Regions from separate parts of the Venatoribacter cucullus genome, predicted to be linked through region 2. Evidence: predicted binding sites of a transcription regulator. Region 2 holds the regulator's gene; each other region holds the start of a gene.

Region 1 (5,899 bases), 1.3 Mb from region 2:
GTGCTGATGCAGGAAGTGATTGAACGCAACGGCGATACCATTCGCAGCTCTGAACCGGTCAATATTGGTGTCAATGTGCGTTACGCCGGCGAAGACATCCGCAGCGGTGAATTATTACTGGCCCGGGGGCAGCGCTTAACGCCGCTGCACATTGGGTTGCTCGCCAGCGTTGGCCTGGCTGAAATCAGCGTGTATCGCCGCTTAAAAGTGGCGTTATTTTCCAGCGGCGATGAATTATGCCAGCCGGGGCAGCCACGCCGCGCCGAACAGATTTACGACAGCAACCGCTTTGCCCTGCGCGCCATGCTGGAACGGTTGCCGGTGGAGATTATCCGCTTTGAGTGGCTGCCGGATGATCTGGCCGCTATCCGCACGGCCTTAGGTGAAGCCGCTGCCCAGGCCGATGTATTGATTACCAGTGCCGGGGTGTCGGTCGGCGATGCTGATTTCACCAAACAGGTGATTGACGAACTGGGGCAGGTGAATTTCTGGAAAGTGGCGATGAAACCGGGCAAGCCTTTTGCTTTTGGTCGTCTGCAGAATTGCTGGTTTTTTGGTTTGCCGGGTAATCCGGTATCCGCACTGGTCACGCTGGATCAGCTGGCCCAGCCGGTATTACGGCGTTTAACCGGTGAGCGTGCAGAAGCGCCGTTATCCTTACCGGCTGTGGCAGCCACTGGTTTTCGCAAGCAACCGGGCCGGCAGGACTTTCAGCGCAGTCGTTTAAGCGTACAAAACGGCCAGTTGCAGGCCGAACCCTCTGGTAATCAGGGCTCGGGTTTATTGCGTGGTTTTGCCGAAGCCGATGGCTATACCGTGCTGGAAGCTGAACGCGGCCGGGTCAGTGCCGGTGAAACCGTCAGCGTACAGCTGTTCGGTCCGTTATTAAGGTAATCCGTCGTTATGAACGATGAGCAGTTACTGCGCTACAGTCGCCATATTTTTCTGCCTGATCTGGACCTCGATGGTCAGCTGAACCTGTGCCACAGCCATGTGCTGATCATCGGCCTGGGCGGGCTGGGTGCGGCTGCGCTGCCGTATCTGGCCGCCAGCGGTGTTGGTACGCTGACGCTGGTGGACGACGATGTGGTGGAAAGTAGCAATCTGCCGCGGCAGATTATTCATACCCCGCAGCGGGTGGGCTTGCCCAAGGTGGAATCGGCGCGCTTGTTGGTCGCCAGTCTGAATGCCGATGTGCAGGTGATTGCGGAACAGCGCCGCGCCGATGAGGGCTGGTTGTTGCAGGCCTTGCCGGGGGTCGATCTGGTGCTGGATTGCAGCGATAACCCGGAGGTGCGCTATGCCCTGAATCGGGCGGCGTTGCAGCATAAAACCCCCTGGGTCAGCGGGGCGGCGGTGGCCATGGATGGCCAGGTTACGCTGTTTGATCCGCGCCGGCCAGACAGCCCCTGTTACCGTTGTTTATACCCGCAGGTGCAGGCCGGGCAGCTGAATTGCAGCGAAAGCGGCGTGCTGTCGCCCTTGGTGGGCGTAATCGGTACCTTGCAGGCGGTGGAAGCCCTGAAATTACTGGCCCCTGCGGGCAATAGTTTGTGCGGGCGCTTACTCACCTTTGATGCCCGCAGTACGCAATTCCGTGAATGGAAAATCAGCCGCCGCGCCGATTGCCCGGATTGCAGCGGCCAACGCTGAGTCAGTGTTTCAGGCCCAGCTTCTGCGCCAGTTTATGCAGATTGCTGGGGTCTAAGCCAAAAGCGCGGGCGGTGGCGCTCCAGCTGCCGTTCTGTTGCTGTACTTCACGCACAATCAGGGCGCGCTGAAAGGTTTTTACCGCCTCTTTCATCGGCATTCCCTGTACCGTCTGCAATAAGCCACGGTCCTGACGGTTTTCTTCGTTCAGGCCAGCCTCGCCGTTATCCGGCACATCCAGATCCAGTAACCGGCTGTCGAGGGTAATAATGTCGTGGCGCTGGGCGCCACGGCTCAGTGCCTTGATGGCGGCACGGCTGATAACGTGCTCCAGCTCGCGGATATTGCCCGGCCAGGGATACGCCAGCAGTGCGGCTTCAGCATCGGGTGACAGGCGCAGGCTGCGCAACCCCAGCCGGGCGCGGTTCAGTTCCAGAAAGTGGCCGGCCAGCAGGGGAATGTCTTTATCCCGCTCGCGCAGGGGCGGAATCGGAATCGGGTAGACCGACAAACGATGGTACAGATCGGCACGGAAGGCGCCTTCGGTAATCTGTTCTTTCAGATTGCGGTTGGTGGCGGCAATCACCCGCACATCCACCCGTTTCGGTTGGTCACTGCCCAGCCGTTGTACTTCACCGTTCTGCAGCACGCGCAACAGTTTGGCCTGCACAGGCAGCGGTAATTCACCCACTTCATCGAGAAAAATAGTGCCCTGATCGGCGCTTTCAAAGCGGCCGGGGCGGTCGCTGGTGGCGCCGGAAAAAGCGCCTTTCAGGTGCCCGAATAATTCACTTTCAGCCAGGTTTTCCGGCAGTGCGGCGCAGTTCACATAAATCATCGGCCGGCTGGCACGCGGCGACTGGCGGTGCAGATAGTTGGCGAACACTTCCTTACCAACACCGGTTTCACCCAGCAGCAGTACCGGTAAATCGGATGCTGCCACCACATCCAGTTCTTTGCGGATCTGCCGGATGGCGTCACTGTGGCCAATGATGTCGCTGTTGTTATCCGGCCCGGCGCTGATTTCCGGGCTGGCACTGAGGCGGCCACGGCGCAGGCTGCGGATTTCTTCCTCCAGCATGCTGATGCGGATGGCCGCTTCCAGCTGCGGACGGCAGCTTTCCAGTTGTTGCAGTTTTTCGCCATCGAAGGTGCCGGGAGTAAGGGAATCGAGCGTCAGCGCACCCCAGCGTTCGCCGTTCAGCCACAGGCTGATCCCCATGCAGTCATGCACCGGCAAGGGTGCGCCGGGCTGACTGGCCAGCAGGCCGTCGTAAGGGTCGGGCAGCGGGCTGTCGGCCGGAAAGCGCAGGGCTTGTACGCTGGTCATAATGGCCGACAGGCGCGGATGCTGAGCCAGCCCGAATTTACGTCCGTGGGCTTCAGCGACCAGGCCACGAATGGCGACCGGATGCAGGTGTTCACGTTGCAGTCGCAGCAGTACCACGGCGCCACATTCAAAACGCTCATGCAGGCCCGTAACAATACGCTCAAACCGCTCGGCCGCCGGCATGTCGGTAATAAGATCTTGCAGCAGCTCAGGTCCGGACATGGCGTTTCTCGCAGGTTGGGTCATAAAAACCAGGGTGGTGAATTCTACAATAAAAATCAGTGTTCTTTATACCCATCTGTGTCAGGAACCCACAGTGGGTAAGGGCTGCAAACTGGCCCGGCTTTTGCTGAACAAAGAGACGTCTTGTTGATTATTTCTGTTTACCATTCCTGTCAGGAGCCTTTATGGAATTACTGGACCGTTCTTTAAGTGACATTGCTACCACGATTCCGGGCGCATCGGCGCTGCTGCGAAACCTTAAACTCAACTTCTGTTGCGATGGCACCACCACTCTGGGCACTGCTCTGGCGGGTAAAGGTCTGCCCAGTCACGACGTTGTCGATCAGCTGCTCAGCATGGCCAGCGATGCCGAGCCGGTGGACTGGAGCAAAGAACCCACCACCCGGCTGATCAGCCATATTCTGGAGCGTTACCATGCCCGCCACCGCGAACAACTGCCGGAGCTGATTTTCCTGGCCGCCAAAGTGGAGCGGGTGCATGCCAATGCGCCTGGTTGCCCCCTGGGTCTGGCGGATCTGCTGCGCAATATCAGCCATGAACTGGCCAGCCACATGCTCAAAGAAGAGCAGATTCTGTTTCCGATGCTGGGCGGTGGTATTTACCCGAACGGCCCCATTAACGTGATGCAGGATGAGCATGAAGAACATCTGCAGGCGGTTGAGCAGCTGCGTCAGCTGACCAACGACATTACGCTGCCGGCGGGTGCCTGTAACAGCTGGAAAGCCTTGTATCTGGGGCTGCAGACCTTTGTGGATGATCTGATGCAGCATATTACGCTCGAAAATTACTTCTTATTTGTGCCACCCAAAGCCACGTCTTCAAACTGTTGCGGCAGCTGCCAGTAACCACTCTCCGTCTCACCTGTAACGGGTGAGTTTCGGGCGCGCAAGCGCCCTTTTTTATGCCCCTGTTTTTATGCCCTGACTCTGTCGGTTTAAAGCAGCTGAATTCTGTCTGCGGTCTGGAATCCGGGCTCAGGAATCTGCACACAGGGCCATGGCAGGGATGTGCCACGGCCCTGTGTGCTGAGACGTTTTATTACAATAAATAAATAACACTGAGCAGTCCGGTCATGCTCAATACCAGGGTGTAAGGCAGCGCCATGATCACCATGCGGCCATAAGACAACCGCACCAATGGGGCAATGGCCGAGGTAAGCAGAAACAGAAAGGCGGCCTGGCCATTGGGGGTGGCGACGCTGGGCAGGTTGGTGCCGGTATTAATGGCAATGGCCAGACGGTCAAAATGTTCGCGGCTGATGTCGCCGGCAGCCAGTGACTGCTGAATTTCAGAGATATACACCGTGGCCACAAAGACGTTGTCGCTGATCATCGATAACACCCCGTTGGCAATAAAAAACATGCCGGGTTGTTGTTCGGTCGGCAAGCTCAGCACCCAGTTGATAACCGGACTGAACAGATGTTGCTGATGAATTACCGCCACCACCGCAAAGAACACCACCAGTAAGGCGGTAAAGGGCAGGGCTTCAGTAAAGGCTTTGCCAATCTGGTGTTCGTCGGTAACACCGTTCATGGCGGCAATCAGAATAATCACCAGCAGGCCGATCAGGCCGACCTCGGCAATATGAAACGCCAGCCCGAAAATCAGAATAACGGCAGCCAGCATCTGAATAACCAAAGCCATCTGTTGTGGTTTGTTGCGGCGGGCTTTTTCAGCATCGGCAAATTCTTTCAGTACCGCCAGTACCGGCTTCGGCAGTTTGGCGCCATAACCAAACCAGCGCAGTTTTTCCAGCAGTACGCAGGTTAATAAACCGGCGGCCAGCACCGGCATGGATACCGGCTTCATCAGGTGGAAAAAGGTCGCAAAATCCCAGCCGGCCACTTTGGCAATCAGCAGGTTCTGGGGTTCGCCCACCATAGTGCAGACGCCCCCCAGTGCCGTTCCTACGGCGCCGTGCATTAATAAGCTGCGCAAAAACGCACGGAAGGTATCCAGGTCTTGGCGGTGCAGTTCAATCACTTCGTGGTCGCTGCCGTGGTTATGGTCGCTCTGTTGATAACCTTTGCCCGATGCCACTTTGTGGTACACGGAATAAAAGCCTACCGCGACGCTGATGATGACCGCGGTTACGGTTAAGGCATCGAGAAATGCCGATAAAAAAGCCGCCGTCATCGAAAAGGTAAGAGCCAGCAGATATTTGGAGCGGATGCGTACCAGAATATTGGTGAAGGTAACCAGCAGCAGGTTTTTCATAAAATAAATGCCGGCCACCATAAACATCAGCAGCAGAATCACCGGCAGGTTGTGTTCCACCTCGGCGTATAACGCATCCGGTGTGGTCAGTCCCAGCAGCAGCGCCTCAATGGCCAGTAAACCACCGGGTAACAGGGGGTAGCACTTCAGCGCCATCGCCAGGGTAAAAATAAATTCAGCAATTAACAGCCAGCCGGTCAGTACCGGTCCGGCCAGCCACAGACAAAGCGGGTTCAGCAGCAGAAAAAACACAATACTTTGTTTGTACCAGGCCGGGGATTGGCCAAGAAAATTCTGCGCCAGGGCGCTGGCAAACGATGGTGCGGGTGACATACAAGGGTATCCGGACAGAGGGGGCAAGCTCTGATTGTCCGTACCGGGTCTGTGCCCGGCAATGCCACTGAAGGGATAGGGGATGTACCCCGGCCGGTTGCAGCGGTGGGCGCTGCGGTATGGCTG
Region 2 (5,899 bases):
GAGGTCGGCAACCTCTTCGGCGCTCATATCACTGAGGAAGTGGCTTTGCAGCTCTTCGCTCAGGTGCTGGATTACCTCACCTTCGAGATCTTTGTCGACCAGCTCCCACAGCAATTTACGGGCTTTCGGGGGCGATGATTCGATCAGGTGAGCAACGTCAACCGGGGCCAGACCGGAATTCAGGATGCGTTTGACCTGAGTCAGCGCGCCGCTTTCGAGGGCGGCGTTCAGACTGTGCAGTTTTGCTTTGGCTTTTTCGCTGTGTTGCGCCATTGCTCAGGTCCGGAAATTAAGGGGCAGTGGTTCGGATTTTAGCGGTAACGGCCGTCCGGCACCACGAAAGAACCTGAAGAATCTGGTTCAGTGGGTTGTTTTTTATGGCATCAGGCCAACTTTGTCGCCCTACTGGCGTTCATCAGAGGGTTATTCGTCTTCGTCGAAACGGCGGGCAAACAGATCGGTCAGGGCGGCGAGGGCTGCATCGGCGTCATCACCGCTGATTTCCACCTGCAAGGTGGTGCCCTGACTGGCCGCCAGCATCATCACCGACATGATGTTTTTGCCATCGGCCATCTGGCTGCTGCTGCCTAAACGGATGCTGCTGGCAAACTGGCTGGCGGTGCCGGCCAGTTTGGCGGCGGCACGGGCGTGCAGGCCACGCTTGTTGATAATGAGCAGTTCCGTGCGAATCATCATGGCTTCCTCAGTGCACGCCGTTCAGTTCACGGTGGCGAACCTGCACCTGTGGATATTGCTGGCTGAACAGCGCGCCCAGCTGCTCGGCCAGATAGACCGAGCGATGCTGGCCGCCGGTGCAGCCGATGGCGATGGTCAGGTAACTGCGGTTGGCTTCAATAAAACTGGGCAGCCAGCGGGTAATAAACGAGGTGATGTCACTTTCCATGGCCAGCACCTGGGGTTCATTCTGCAGAAAACCGATGATTTCCTGGTCGCGGCCGGTGAAGCGGCGTAACGCCGGGTCCCAGTAGGGGTTGGGCAGGTTGCGCACATCGAATACATAATCGGCATCAATCGGGACGCCGTGTTTGAAACCAAAAGACTCAAACAGAATGGCAATGTCGCTGCCGGATTTTCCCGCGACCCGCAGTTTAATCTGGCTGCGCAGCTCGTGTACCGACATGCTGGTGGTATCCAGTGTCAGGTCGGCCAGGTCGGCAATCGGGTGCAGCAGCTGTTTTTCCTGCCGGATGGCTTCGGCCAGAGATACGTCCGGGCCGGTGAGCGGGTGTTTGCGCCGGGTGGCGCTGAAGCGCTGCAGCAGCACTTCTTCGCTGGCATCCAGATACACCACATCGAGCTGGTATTCCTCACTGGGCAATTCGTGCAGGACATCGTCGATGCGGTCGAAAGCATGGGGCAGGTTGCGGGCATCAATGCTTACCGCCACCCGTGACAGTTTTTCTTCCCCTTCCGTCTGATGCACCAGTGCCGGCAGCAAGGCCACCGGCAGGTTGTCAATGCAATAGAAACCGAGGTCTTCCAACACGTGCAGGGCGCTGGATTTTCCTGAGCCGGAACGGCCGCTGATAATGACCAGACGCATATTGCTCCTTATGCCTGCTCAGGCTTCCGTGTGCAGTGCCCGTTGGTACAGGCGGCCGGCATCCGGTGCGTTACGCAACGCTTCCCGGTAGTCTGGCTCGGTGAAATTACGCGCCAGCATGGCCAGCACCTGCAGGTGCTCGTCGTTGGCTTCTTCCGGTACGAACAGGGCAAACACCAGGTCGACCGGCCGCCGGTCAACGGCGTCATAGTCAATGGCTTCGCTCAGGCGCAGCAGTACGCCAAAAGGATGCTGACACTGTGGCAGGCGGCAATGGGGAATGGCAATGCCCTCCCCGATGCCGGTGCTGCCCAGCCGTTCACGGCCCAGTAAGCGCTCGTAAATATCGTCGGCGGAACTGTCCGGTGTCAGGTCGGCGACAAAACCGGCCAGATATTCCAGTAACTTTTTCTTACTGGAAACCGGGGCGTCAAATAACGTACGTTCCGGGGTCAGAATATCCCCGATGCTGATGGCCATGGCTCAGTTGTGACCGTGCTGACGGTCCACCAGTTTTTCTTTGTGTTTTAACACCTGGCGGTCGAGTTTGTCGGTCATCTGGTCGATGGCGGCGTACATATCGTCATGTTCAGCGCTGGCGTGCAGGTCGGCACCGGCAACGTGGATGGTGGCTTCCGCAGTCATGCGTTCTTTCACTACGGTCAGGGTCACCTGGCCGTTGGTGATGTTGTCGAAATGACGGCTCAGGCGTGACATTTTTTCTTCCACATAGCTTTGCAGCGCTTCGGTAATTTCGATGTGGTGGCCGCTGAGGTTGATTTTCATATCCAGACTCCTTGGTTTTTATGCTGGTAAGTTAAAACAGTTTTAAATCAGTTGTTTGCGTTCGTTCGACGGCGGAATAAGCATGGCTTCACGGTACTTGGCAACGGTACGGCGTGCAACCTGAATCCCCTTGTCGGCCAGCAAGGCAGCCAGTTTGCTGTCACTTAATGGTTTGCGGGCATTTTCATCGGCAATCAGTTTTTTGATCATGGCACGGATGGCGGTGGAGGAACATTCGCCACCGCTGTCGGTACTGACGTGGCTGGAGAAAAAGTATTTCAGCTCGAAAATACCGCGCGGGGTGTGCATGTATTTTTGCGTGGTGACCCGCGAAATGGTTGATTCGTGCATGCCCACCGCTTCGGCAATATCGTGCAGTACCAGCGGTTTCATGGCTTCTTCACCCTGCTCGAAAAAGTCGATCTGGTATTCGACAATTTTGGTCGCCACTTTCAGCAGGGTTTCGTTGCGGCTTTGCAGGCTTTTGATAAACCAGCGCGCTTCCTGCAGGTTGTCGCGCAGAAAGGCGTTATCGGTGCTGTTGTCGGAGCGGCGGATAAGGGCGGCGTAATCGGCGTTGACGCGCAGCTTGGGGGCAATGTCGGGGTTCAGTTCCACCCGCCATTCGTCGCGGATATTACGCACGATCACATCGGGAATAACGTATTCGGCCTGTTCGGAACTGATCCCGGAGCCGGGCTTGGGGTTCAGCTCTTTGATTAACCGCAGCACGGCTTTCAGATCATCTTCGCGCAGTTTGGTTTTGCGCATCAGGGTCGGGTAGTCGCGGTTGCCCAGCAGCTCAATATGTTCGCTGATCACCAGCCGGGTTTCCGCCAGCCAGGGGGTGTCGGCCGGCATCTGGTGCAGTTGCAGCAGCAGGCATTCGCGCAGGTCGCGGCCAAATACCCCGGCCGGGTCAAATTGTTGCAGGCGGTGCAGCACGGCCATCACTTCGTCTTCTTCGACGTTCAGCTCCGGGTCCATGCTTTCCAGCACATCCTCAACCGTGGTGTGCAGGTAGCCGTCATCATCGACGCCGTCGATCAGCATCAGGGCGATATCGCGGTCGGTATCGGACATCGGGGTCAGGTTCAGCTGCCACAGCAGGTGGTCCTGCAGGCTGTCGGTGCTGGCGTGACGGGCGTCGTAGTCAAAGTCGTCGTCGATGGCGCCGCTGTTGCCGGAGGCCACGCCGGCGGTGGTCTGGTAGGTATCTTCCCACTGGCTGTCGACCGGCAGGTCATCCGGAATCTGTTCCTGTGACCATTGTTCGTCCAGTTCCGGGGTGTCAGCGCCATCGTCATGGTCGTGGCTGCTGACTTCGGTGCTGATGTCGGCGGTCGCCGGCAAGGATAAATCGTTGAGGCCGTCGTGTTCGTTTTCTTCCACTTCCAGCATGGGGTTGGAATCAAGCGCTTCCTGAATTTCCTGTTGCAGATCGAGGGTCGACAATTGCAGCAGGCGGATGGCTTGCTGTAATTGCGGGGTCATCGTGAGTTGCTGACCCATCTTTAACTGCAGGGAGGCTTTCATAGGGCTTCAGTATTCACTCAAAACGGCATTAATGTTGCATTATACGCCAAGGGCCCGGTCTGGCTATCCTTGACAAACCACGTCAGTTACTGGCTCACAGGCGGAAATCTTCTCCGAGATACTGTTTACGCACCTGTTCGTTGGCCAATACCTGCTCAGCGGTACCTTCGGCAATAATATGGCCGCCGCCGACGATATAGGCTTTTTCACAGATGGCCAGTGTTTCCCGCACATTGTGGTCAGTAATCAGTACGCCGATGCCGCGCGCTTTCAGCTGGCGGATAATATCCATGATGTCGGCAACGGAGATGGGGTCAACCCCGGCGAAAGGCTCATCGAGCAGAATAAAGGAGGGTTCGGCCGCCAGCGCGCGGGCAATTTCCACCCGCCGCCGTTCGCCACCGGACAGCGCCATGCCTTTGCTGTCACGGATATGCTGAATATGAAACTCATCCAGCAGGCTTTCCAGCTTGGCCTGTTTACCGGCTTTATCGAGGTCTTTGCGGGTTTCCAGAATGGCCATAATGTTATCGGCCACGCTCAGCTTGCGGAAAATAGAGGCTTCCTGCGGCAGGTAACCAATGCCTTTTTTGGCTCGTCCGTGCATGGGCAGGTGGCTAATGTCTTCATCGTCGATGCGCACACGGCCGTTATCCGCCTGCACCAGATTCACAATCATATAGAAACAGGTGGTTTTGCCGGCACCATTGGGGCCGAGCAGGCCGACAATCTGGCCGCTGTTCACCGACATGGAGACGTCTTTAACGATCTGGCGGTTGCCGTAGCTTTTTGCCAGCGATTCGGCGTGCAGGGTTTTCATGGCTGGGTCTCCGCCGGAACCGGTGCATCCGGAACGGTTACTGCCGGAGCGGGCGCTGTGGCCGGCTCAGCGGTTTTGGGCTGGAAGATCACTTTGATCCGGGCCGGTTTTTCCCCAGCGTCGGCTGGCTGGCCAGCGGAGATGACTTCGGTGTTCATATCGTAGCGGATACGCTCACCGGTAATTTCGTTGCTGTCCTGCCGCAGTACGGCATTGCCGATCAGGATGGCTTCCTGATTGGCGGCCAGATAGTCGATGCGTTGCGCGTGCGCATGGGTCAGCGGTGAGCCGGGGTTGATCTGCTGCTGATAACGGGCCGGCTGGCCTTCGGCGGTGGCTTTTTCCATCCGGCCTTCGGTGCTGACCACTGTCAGGCGGTCAGACTCAATACGCAGGGTGCCCTGCGTCAGGAGGACATCGCCCTGATAGATCACGACTCCGGCCTGACGGTCAATTTCGGCGCGGTCGGAAACAATCACCACTTCCTGGTTGAAGTCTTCCGGCAGTGCGGACGCCAGCGCCGGCAGCAGCAGGGCAGCGGCACAGAGTTTATTCAGATGCTTGCGGCACATAACGGGTGTTTACCTGATGATGAAGTTGCAGGGTGCGGTCAGCGACATTGAGGGTCATGCCGGTGGCTTCGGTCAGCGTGGCCGGATGACGGATCACCACCGGTGCATCGGTGGTGGCGGTCTGCTGCCCGGCATGGTAGTTCAGCCAGTCGGTATGGATGGTAATCGGGTCGTCAGCGGGCGTGTTGATGGAGCGGATTTCCACCTGCTCACGCAGGGTCAGACGCTCGTCCTGGTCCAGTGCTTCGCCGGTCAGGGCATCAATCTGCCACATTTTGCCGTCTTCAGCCGTGGTGATAATGCGCGGCCGGGTAAAGTGCGACACGGCAGACAGCGGAAAATGCTGCAGGGTGGCGGCGCGGAAGCTCTGCTCCAGCTGACCGGCCGCGTTGTACTGGCGCTGATACAGTTGGTCACCGTAATAGTCGGCCTCTTCATTTCCACTGACCACCGGGGTGGCTGTTACCGGCATTTCTTTTACCCGGTCGAGGTTCAGCAGGCCAATGCCGGCCAGCAGCGCCAGTGCCAGGACAACGTATTGCTTCCGCATCAGAGCACGCCCGCCCGCAGCAGATCGTGCATGGTCAGGACGCCGGCCGCCTGGTCGCCGTCTTTGACGAC
Region 3 (5,899 bases), 550 kb from region 2:
AACACGCCGCCTTCGGTCAGGAAAGTGTGGTTAGCTTGCAGGCTGGCCAGTGCTTCGCGCAGCGAACCACACACCTGTGGAATCGCCAGAGCTTCTTCCGCCGGCAGATCATACAGGTCTTTGTCAGCGGCATCGCCTGGGTGCATTTTCTTCTTCACGCCGTCCAGACCAGCCATCAGCAGCGCAGCGAATGCCAGGTAAGGGTTCGCCATCGGGTCCGGGAAGCGGGCTTCGATGCGCTTGCCTTTCGGAGACGCTACGTACGGAATACGGATAGAAGCAGAACGGTTGCGGGCAGAGTAAGCCAGCATAACCGGTGCTTCAAAGCCCGGAATCAGACGCTTGTAAGAGTTGGTGGACGGGTTGGTGAAGGCATTCAGTGACTTGGCGTGGTGAATGATACCGCCGATGAAGTACAGGGCAGTTTCAGACAGACCCGCGTAGCCGTCACCGGCAAACTGGTTCACACCGTCTTTCCAGTAAGACATGTGCACGTGCATACCGGAACCGTTGTCGCCAACGATTGGCTTCGGCATGAAAGTAACGGTTTTGCCGTATGCGTTAGCCACGTTGTGGACAACGTACTTCAGCATCTGCACTTCGTCCGCTTTCTTAACCAGGGTGTTGAAACGCACGCCGATTTCGTTCTGACCGGCGTTGGCCACTTCGTGGTGGTGAACTTCTACGTCCAGACCAATGGCTTCCAGGGTGTTACACATGGCCGCACGGATATCGTGGTGGCTGTCAACCGGAGGCACCGGGAAGTAACCGCCTTTCACGCGCGGACGGTGGCCCATGTTGCCGCCTTCCATCACCGTTTCAGTGTTCCAGGCTGCTTCAGACGAGTTGATTTTGCAGAAGGAACCGGACATATCCGAGCCCCAGCGCACGTCGTCAAACATGAAGAATTCCGGCTCCGGACCAAAGAATGCGGTGTCACCCAGACCAGTAGACTTCAGGTACTCTTCAGCGCGACGGGCCACGGAACGCGGATCACGGTCGTAACCCTGCATGGTGGACGGTTCGATGATGTCGCAGCGCAGCACCAGGGTGGCGTCTTCAGTGAAGGGGTCCATGAAGCTGGTAGAGTCATCCGGCATCAGGATCATGTCGGACGCTTCAATGCCCTTCCAGCCGGAAATAGAAGAACCGTCGAACATCTGGCCGGTTTCGAAGAAGTCTTCGTTTACATAACGGGACGGAATGGTGACGTGCTGCTCTTTACCTTTGAAATCGGTGAAACGCAGGTCAACCCACTTCACGTCGTTTTCTTTGATCAGATTCAGAGTTTTCTCTGACATTGTCTTTCTCCAGATGCTGGTTCAACTTGTTTCGGGAAGGCCCCGGCTTGCCATGCTCAGAGAGGAGCAAACTGCGTGCCACGTTGCCAATGCAGCCGGATCGCACAGAATCGGGGCTGCGGCGGCGGCTACGCATTTTTTATGCACCATCTTGAATCACAACCTGAACCAATAGCACCATTTGGGGGCGTTTCAGTCTGTTGGGGATGCCGGCTTGTGCAAACCCGCCCATTATAGGTTCACTGCCGCCCGGGGTACATGGTCAGCGGCACAAAAAGAGCGCCGGCCGGTCAGGCAGGAATTCCCGCCAATTCGGGCAAAAAACCACCACGGTGATGCAATTTCCTGTCACGCCAGAGGCCCCTTTCGGGTATAATCGCCCACCATTTTTGTACAAACCTTCACCAAGGCCCTTCCTGTGATCGAAAACCTCAGAAACATCGCCATCATCGCCCACGTTGACCACGGTAAAACCACCCTGGTCGACAAACTGCTGGAGCAGTCCGGTACCCTGGACCGCCGCGAAGGCGATCGCTCCATGGACTCTAACGACCAGGAAAAAGAGCGTGGTATTACCATTCTGGCGAAGAACACCGCCATTCAGTGGAATGATTACCGCATCAACATCGTGGACACCCCCGGACACGCCGACTTCGGCGGCGAAGTAGAACGGGTAATGTCGATGGTGGACTCCGTGTGTCTGCTGGTCGACGCGCAGGACGGCCCAATGCCACAAACCCGTTTCGTCACCCAGAAAGCCTTCGAGCGCGGCCTGCGTCCGATCGTGGTCATCAACAAAGTTGACCGTCCGGGTGCACGTCCGGATTGGGTTCTGGATGAAATCTTCGACCTGTTCGACCGCCTCGGCGCCACTGAAGAACAGCTGGATTTCCCGGTTATCTATGCGTCCGGCCTGAACGGTATTGCCGGCCTGTCACCGGATGAACTGGCCAGCGACATGACCCCGCTGCTGCAGATGATTGTCGACCACGTACCGCCACCGCCGGTGAACGTTGACGGCCCGTTCCAGATGCAGATTTCGGCGCTGGATTACGACAGCTATGTGGGTGTTATCGGTGTTGGCCGCATTACCCGCGGTAAGCTGAAGCCTGGTACTGACGTACAGATCATCGATATCAAAGGCAAAACCCGTAAAGGCCGGATTCTGGAAGTAAAAGGTTTCCACGGCTTCAACCGCATTGTGACCACCGAAGCCAGCGCTGGCGACATCGTCTGTATTTCCGGTATCGACGGCCTGGGCATCTCCGACACACTGTGTGACCCGTCTGCCGTTGAAGCTCTGCCGCCACTGAGCGTGGATGAGCCGACCGTAAGCATGACGTTCCAGGTCAACGATTCACCCTTTGCCGGTAAAGAAGGTAAGTTCGTGACCAGCCGCAACATCAAAGAGCGTCTGGAAAAAGAACTAATCCACAACGTCGCCCTGCGTGTGGAAGACGGCGACAGTCCGGAAAAATTCAAAGTATCCGGCCGTGGCGAGCTGCATCTGTCGGTACTGATCGAAACCATGCGTCGTGAAGGTTTCGAAATGGGCATTTCCAAGCCGCAGGTGGTGGTGAAAGAAATCGACGGCGTGCTGCAAGAACCCTACGAGCAGGTTGTGATTGATATCGAAGAAGAGCACCAGGGCTCCATCATGGAAGAGATGGGTAACCGTCGTGCCGAAATGACCAACATGGTGCCGGATGGCAAAGGCCGTGTACGTCTGGAATTTATCGCTCCGGCCCGCGGCCTGATCGGTTTCCGTGGTCTGTTCCTGACCCTGACCTCAGGTTCCGGCATCCTCACCAACATCTTTGATCACTACGGTCCGGTTCAGTCCAGCCTGACCTCTACCCGTCACAACGGTGTACTGGTGTCCATGGTAGGCGGTAAGGCATTGGGTTATGCCCTGTACACCCTGCAGGAGCGCGGTCGTTTGTTCATCGGCCCGCAAACCGAAGTGTACGAAGGCATGATTATTGGTCTGCACAGCCGCGACAATGACCTGGTGGTAAACCCGACCAAGGCCAAGCAGCTGACCAACGTGCGTGCTTCCGGCACCGACGAAGCCATTGTACTGACCCCGCCGGTACGCCACACCCTGGAACAGGCACTGGAATTTATCGAAGACGACGAGCTGGTGGAAGTAACCCCCATCAGCATCCGTCTGCGGAAAAAACTGCTGACTGAAAACGAACGTAAGCGCGCCAAAAAGAACTGACACACCGATAGGCAACCGGCCGCTCTGGCCGGTTGACGGCGGGCAAACAAGGCACACATACTGCTTTGCACTTGCCCGGTCCGGGCACCTGCAGACCAGCGGTCATGAGGTGTTATGCGTGTAGTGCTGTTGTTATCTTTCCTGTTGCTGAGCGGTGCCTGGCTGCCGCTCAGCGCAGCGACCGTTGTGCAGATAGGCTGCAGCCTGTCGATTCCCCCCTACGTTATTCCGCATAACAATCGCGGCATTATGCTCGATCTGCTGCGCCGTTCACTGGCCAACGCCGGTCTGACCCTGCAACTGGAATACAACAGCAACCACAGCAATGCCGATGGTTTTAATCAGGGCCGGCTCGACGGTCTCTGTGTTACCAACCAGCAAGCCACCCCCAGCGCTTTCTTTGCCAGCCTGCCATTGGTCAGCTTTCAGAATGTCGCCATCAGTCTGGAGGAGCGCAGCCTGCCACTGAGCACCATCAGCGACCTGCGTCATTACCGGGTACAGGGCTTCAGCCTGGCCCGGCAACTGTTGCCGGCCGAATTCTCTACGGCCGTCAGTGCCGCGCCGCTGTATCTGGAGCAAGGAGATCAGATTGAGCAGGTGCGCGCCCTGTTTGCCGGCGAGGCCGATGTGATTGTGATGGAAAAAACCGTGTTCCGGTATTTTCTCAGCCAGCTGCGCCGGCAGAATCCGACCGCAGCCGCGGCCAGCAAGCCCTATCGCTACGCTGAATTATTCCCTCATACCGACTATTACCCGGCCTTCCGCACCGCCACCCTGCGTGACCAGTTTGATCAGGGCTTTCAGCAGCTGCGCGCCAGTGGCGAAGAGCAGCGCATTATCCAAAGCTACGAACAACTGCTGGCGGATTACCTGTTCCGCTGACAGCCGGCCAAACCGCAGCCATAAAAAAACCCGGCACAGGCCGGGTTTTTTTTATTACCACTCAGGCTTACAGATCCGCCAGAGTTTGCAGCGGGTAGTTCGCCGGGAACGGCTTGCGTGCCACTCCGGTATCAACCGCAGCCTGAGCGACCGCTGAAGATACTGCGCCCAGCAGACGGGTATCAACAGCCTTAGGAATGATGTACTCACGACCGAACTCCAGTGACTCCAGACCGTAAGCATCCAGAACTTCCTGAGTAACCGGCTCTTTCGCCAGGCCAGCCAGCGCTTTGGCGGCGGCCAGTTTCATTTCTTCGTTGATGCGACGGGCGCGAACGTCCAGAGCACCACGGAAAATGAACGGGAAGCCCAGTACGTTGTTTACCTGGTTCGGGTAATCAGAACGGCCGGTCGCCATGATGGCATCCGGACGCACTTCCTTAACGATTTCCGGCATGATTTCCGGAACCGGGTTAGCACAGGCGAAGATGATCGGGTCAGCGGCCATTTTCTTGATCTGTTCGCCGGTTACCATGTTCGGACCAGACAGACCCAGGAAGATGTCAGCACCATCCAGCGCATCGTCAACGGTACGCTTGTCAGTATCAACGGCGAAGGCCTGCTTGTACTGGTTCAGATCGGTACGGCCAGAGTGGATCACGCCGTTACGGTCACACATAAAGACGTTTTCCGGCTTCATGCCTGCCAGAATCATCAGTTTGGTACAGGAAATGGCGGCAGCACCGGCACCCAGTACACACATTTTGGCGTCTTCTACTTTCTTACCAACAATTTCCAGCGCGTTCAGAGCGCCGGCAACGGTAACGATGGCGGTACCGTGCTGGTCATCGTGGAATACCGGAATATCGCACTGTTCGATCAGGGTGCGTTCGATTTCAAAGCACTCAGGGGCTTTGATGTCTTCCAGGTTGATGCCACCGAAGGTAATCGCAATGCGACGCACGGTGTCGATGAAGGCTTGCGGGCTTTCAGATTCCACTTCGATGTCGATGGAATCCACACCAGCAAAGCGTTTGAACAGCAGGCTCTTGCCTTCCATTACCGGCTTGGAGGCCAGCGGACCCAGGTCACCCAGACCCAGAATCGCAGTACCGTCAGAAATAACCGCTACCAGGTTACCTTTGGAGGTGTACTTGTAAGCGTTTTCCGGATCGGCAGCGATCTCTTTTACCGGCTCAGCCACACCCGGGCTGTAGGCCAGGGACAGATCACGGGAAGTCTGTGCCGGCTTGGTCAGTTCAACACTGATTTTGCCCGGTTTCGGGAACTGATGGTAATCCAGGGCTGCTTGCTTGAAATCTTGTGACATAGTTGCTTGTCCAGTCTCGTCGCGTTGGTAAAAAAGCCGGCTGTGTAAAAGTTCCTGACACAGGGGGCATAAGGGCCGTACTTTCTACCAAAAACCTATTGCCTTTTCCAGTGAATAACGCCGATGCAAGGCGCCGGTGTCATGATTTTGCCGTATTTA

The links. The regulator sigma-54, encoded in region 2, starts transcription at its own class of promoters, with help from an activator protein. The targets are predictions, from matches to a motif close to TGGCACNNNNNTTGCTNT.
Region 1: a site for sigma-54 is predicted at 3,316-3,333, ahead of ytfE (iron-sulfur cluster repair protein YtfE). Genes of this name have one in related genera too.
Region 3: a site for sigma-54 is predicted at 1,365-1,382, ahead of glnA (glutamate--ammonia ligase). Genes of this name have one in related genera too.

What each region holds. Positions count from the first base shown of each region.
Region 1 covers NZ_CP046056.1:1,093,669-1,099,567, forward strand. Annotated here, with positions in the region: gene moeA (molybdopterin molybdotransferase MoeA) at 1-894, shown strand, start outside; gene GJQ55_RS05260 (HesA/MoeB/ThiF family protein) at 904-1,653, shown strand; gene norR (nitric oxide reductase transcriptional regulator NorR) at 1,655-3,202, opposite strand; gene ytfE (iron-sulfur cluster repair protein YtfE) at 3,388-4,068, shown strand; gene nhaB (sodium/proton antiporter NhaB) at 4,262-5,773, opposite strand.
Region 2 covers NZ_CP046056.1:2,367,869-2,373,767, reverse strand. Annotated here, with positions in the region: gene mgtE (magnesium transporter) at 1-273, opposite strand, end outside; gene GJQ55_RS11275 (HPr family phosphocarrier protein) at 424-696, opposite strand; gene rapZ (RNase adapter RapZ) at 704-1,564, opposite strand; gene GJQ55_RS11265 (PTS sugar transporter subunit IIA) at 1,583-2,044, opposite strand; gene hpf (ribosome hibernation-promoting factor, HPF/YfiA family) at 2,048-2,350, opposite strand; gene GJQ55_RS11255 (RNA polymerase factor sigma-54) at 2,393-3,886, opposite strand; gene lptB (LPS export ABC transporter ATP-binding protein) at 3,981-4,706, opposite strand; gene lptA (lipopolysaccharide transport periplasmic protein LptA) at 4,703-5,278, opposite strand; gene lptC (LPS export ABC transporter periplasmic protein LptC) at 5,256-5,828, opposite strand; gene GJQ55_RS11235 (KpsF/GutQ family sugar-phosphate isomerase) at 5,828-5,899, opposite strand, start outside.
Region 3 covers NZ_CP046056.1:93,010-98,908, reverse strand. Annotated here, with positions in the region: gene glnA (glutamate--ammonia ligase) at 1-1,301, opposite strand, end outside; gene typA (translational GTPase TypA) at 1,720-3,525, shown strand; gene GJQ55_RS00420 (substrate-binding periplasmic protein) at 3,640-4,410, shown strand; gene GJQ55_RS00415 (malic enzyme-like NAD(P)-binding protein) at 4,478-5,740, opposite strand; gene GJQ55_RS00410 (ATP-binding protein) at 5,880-5,899, opposite strand, start outside.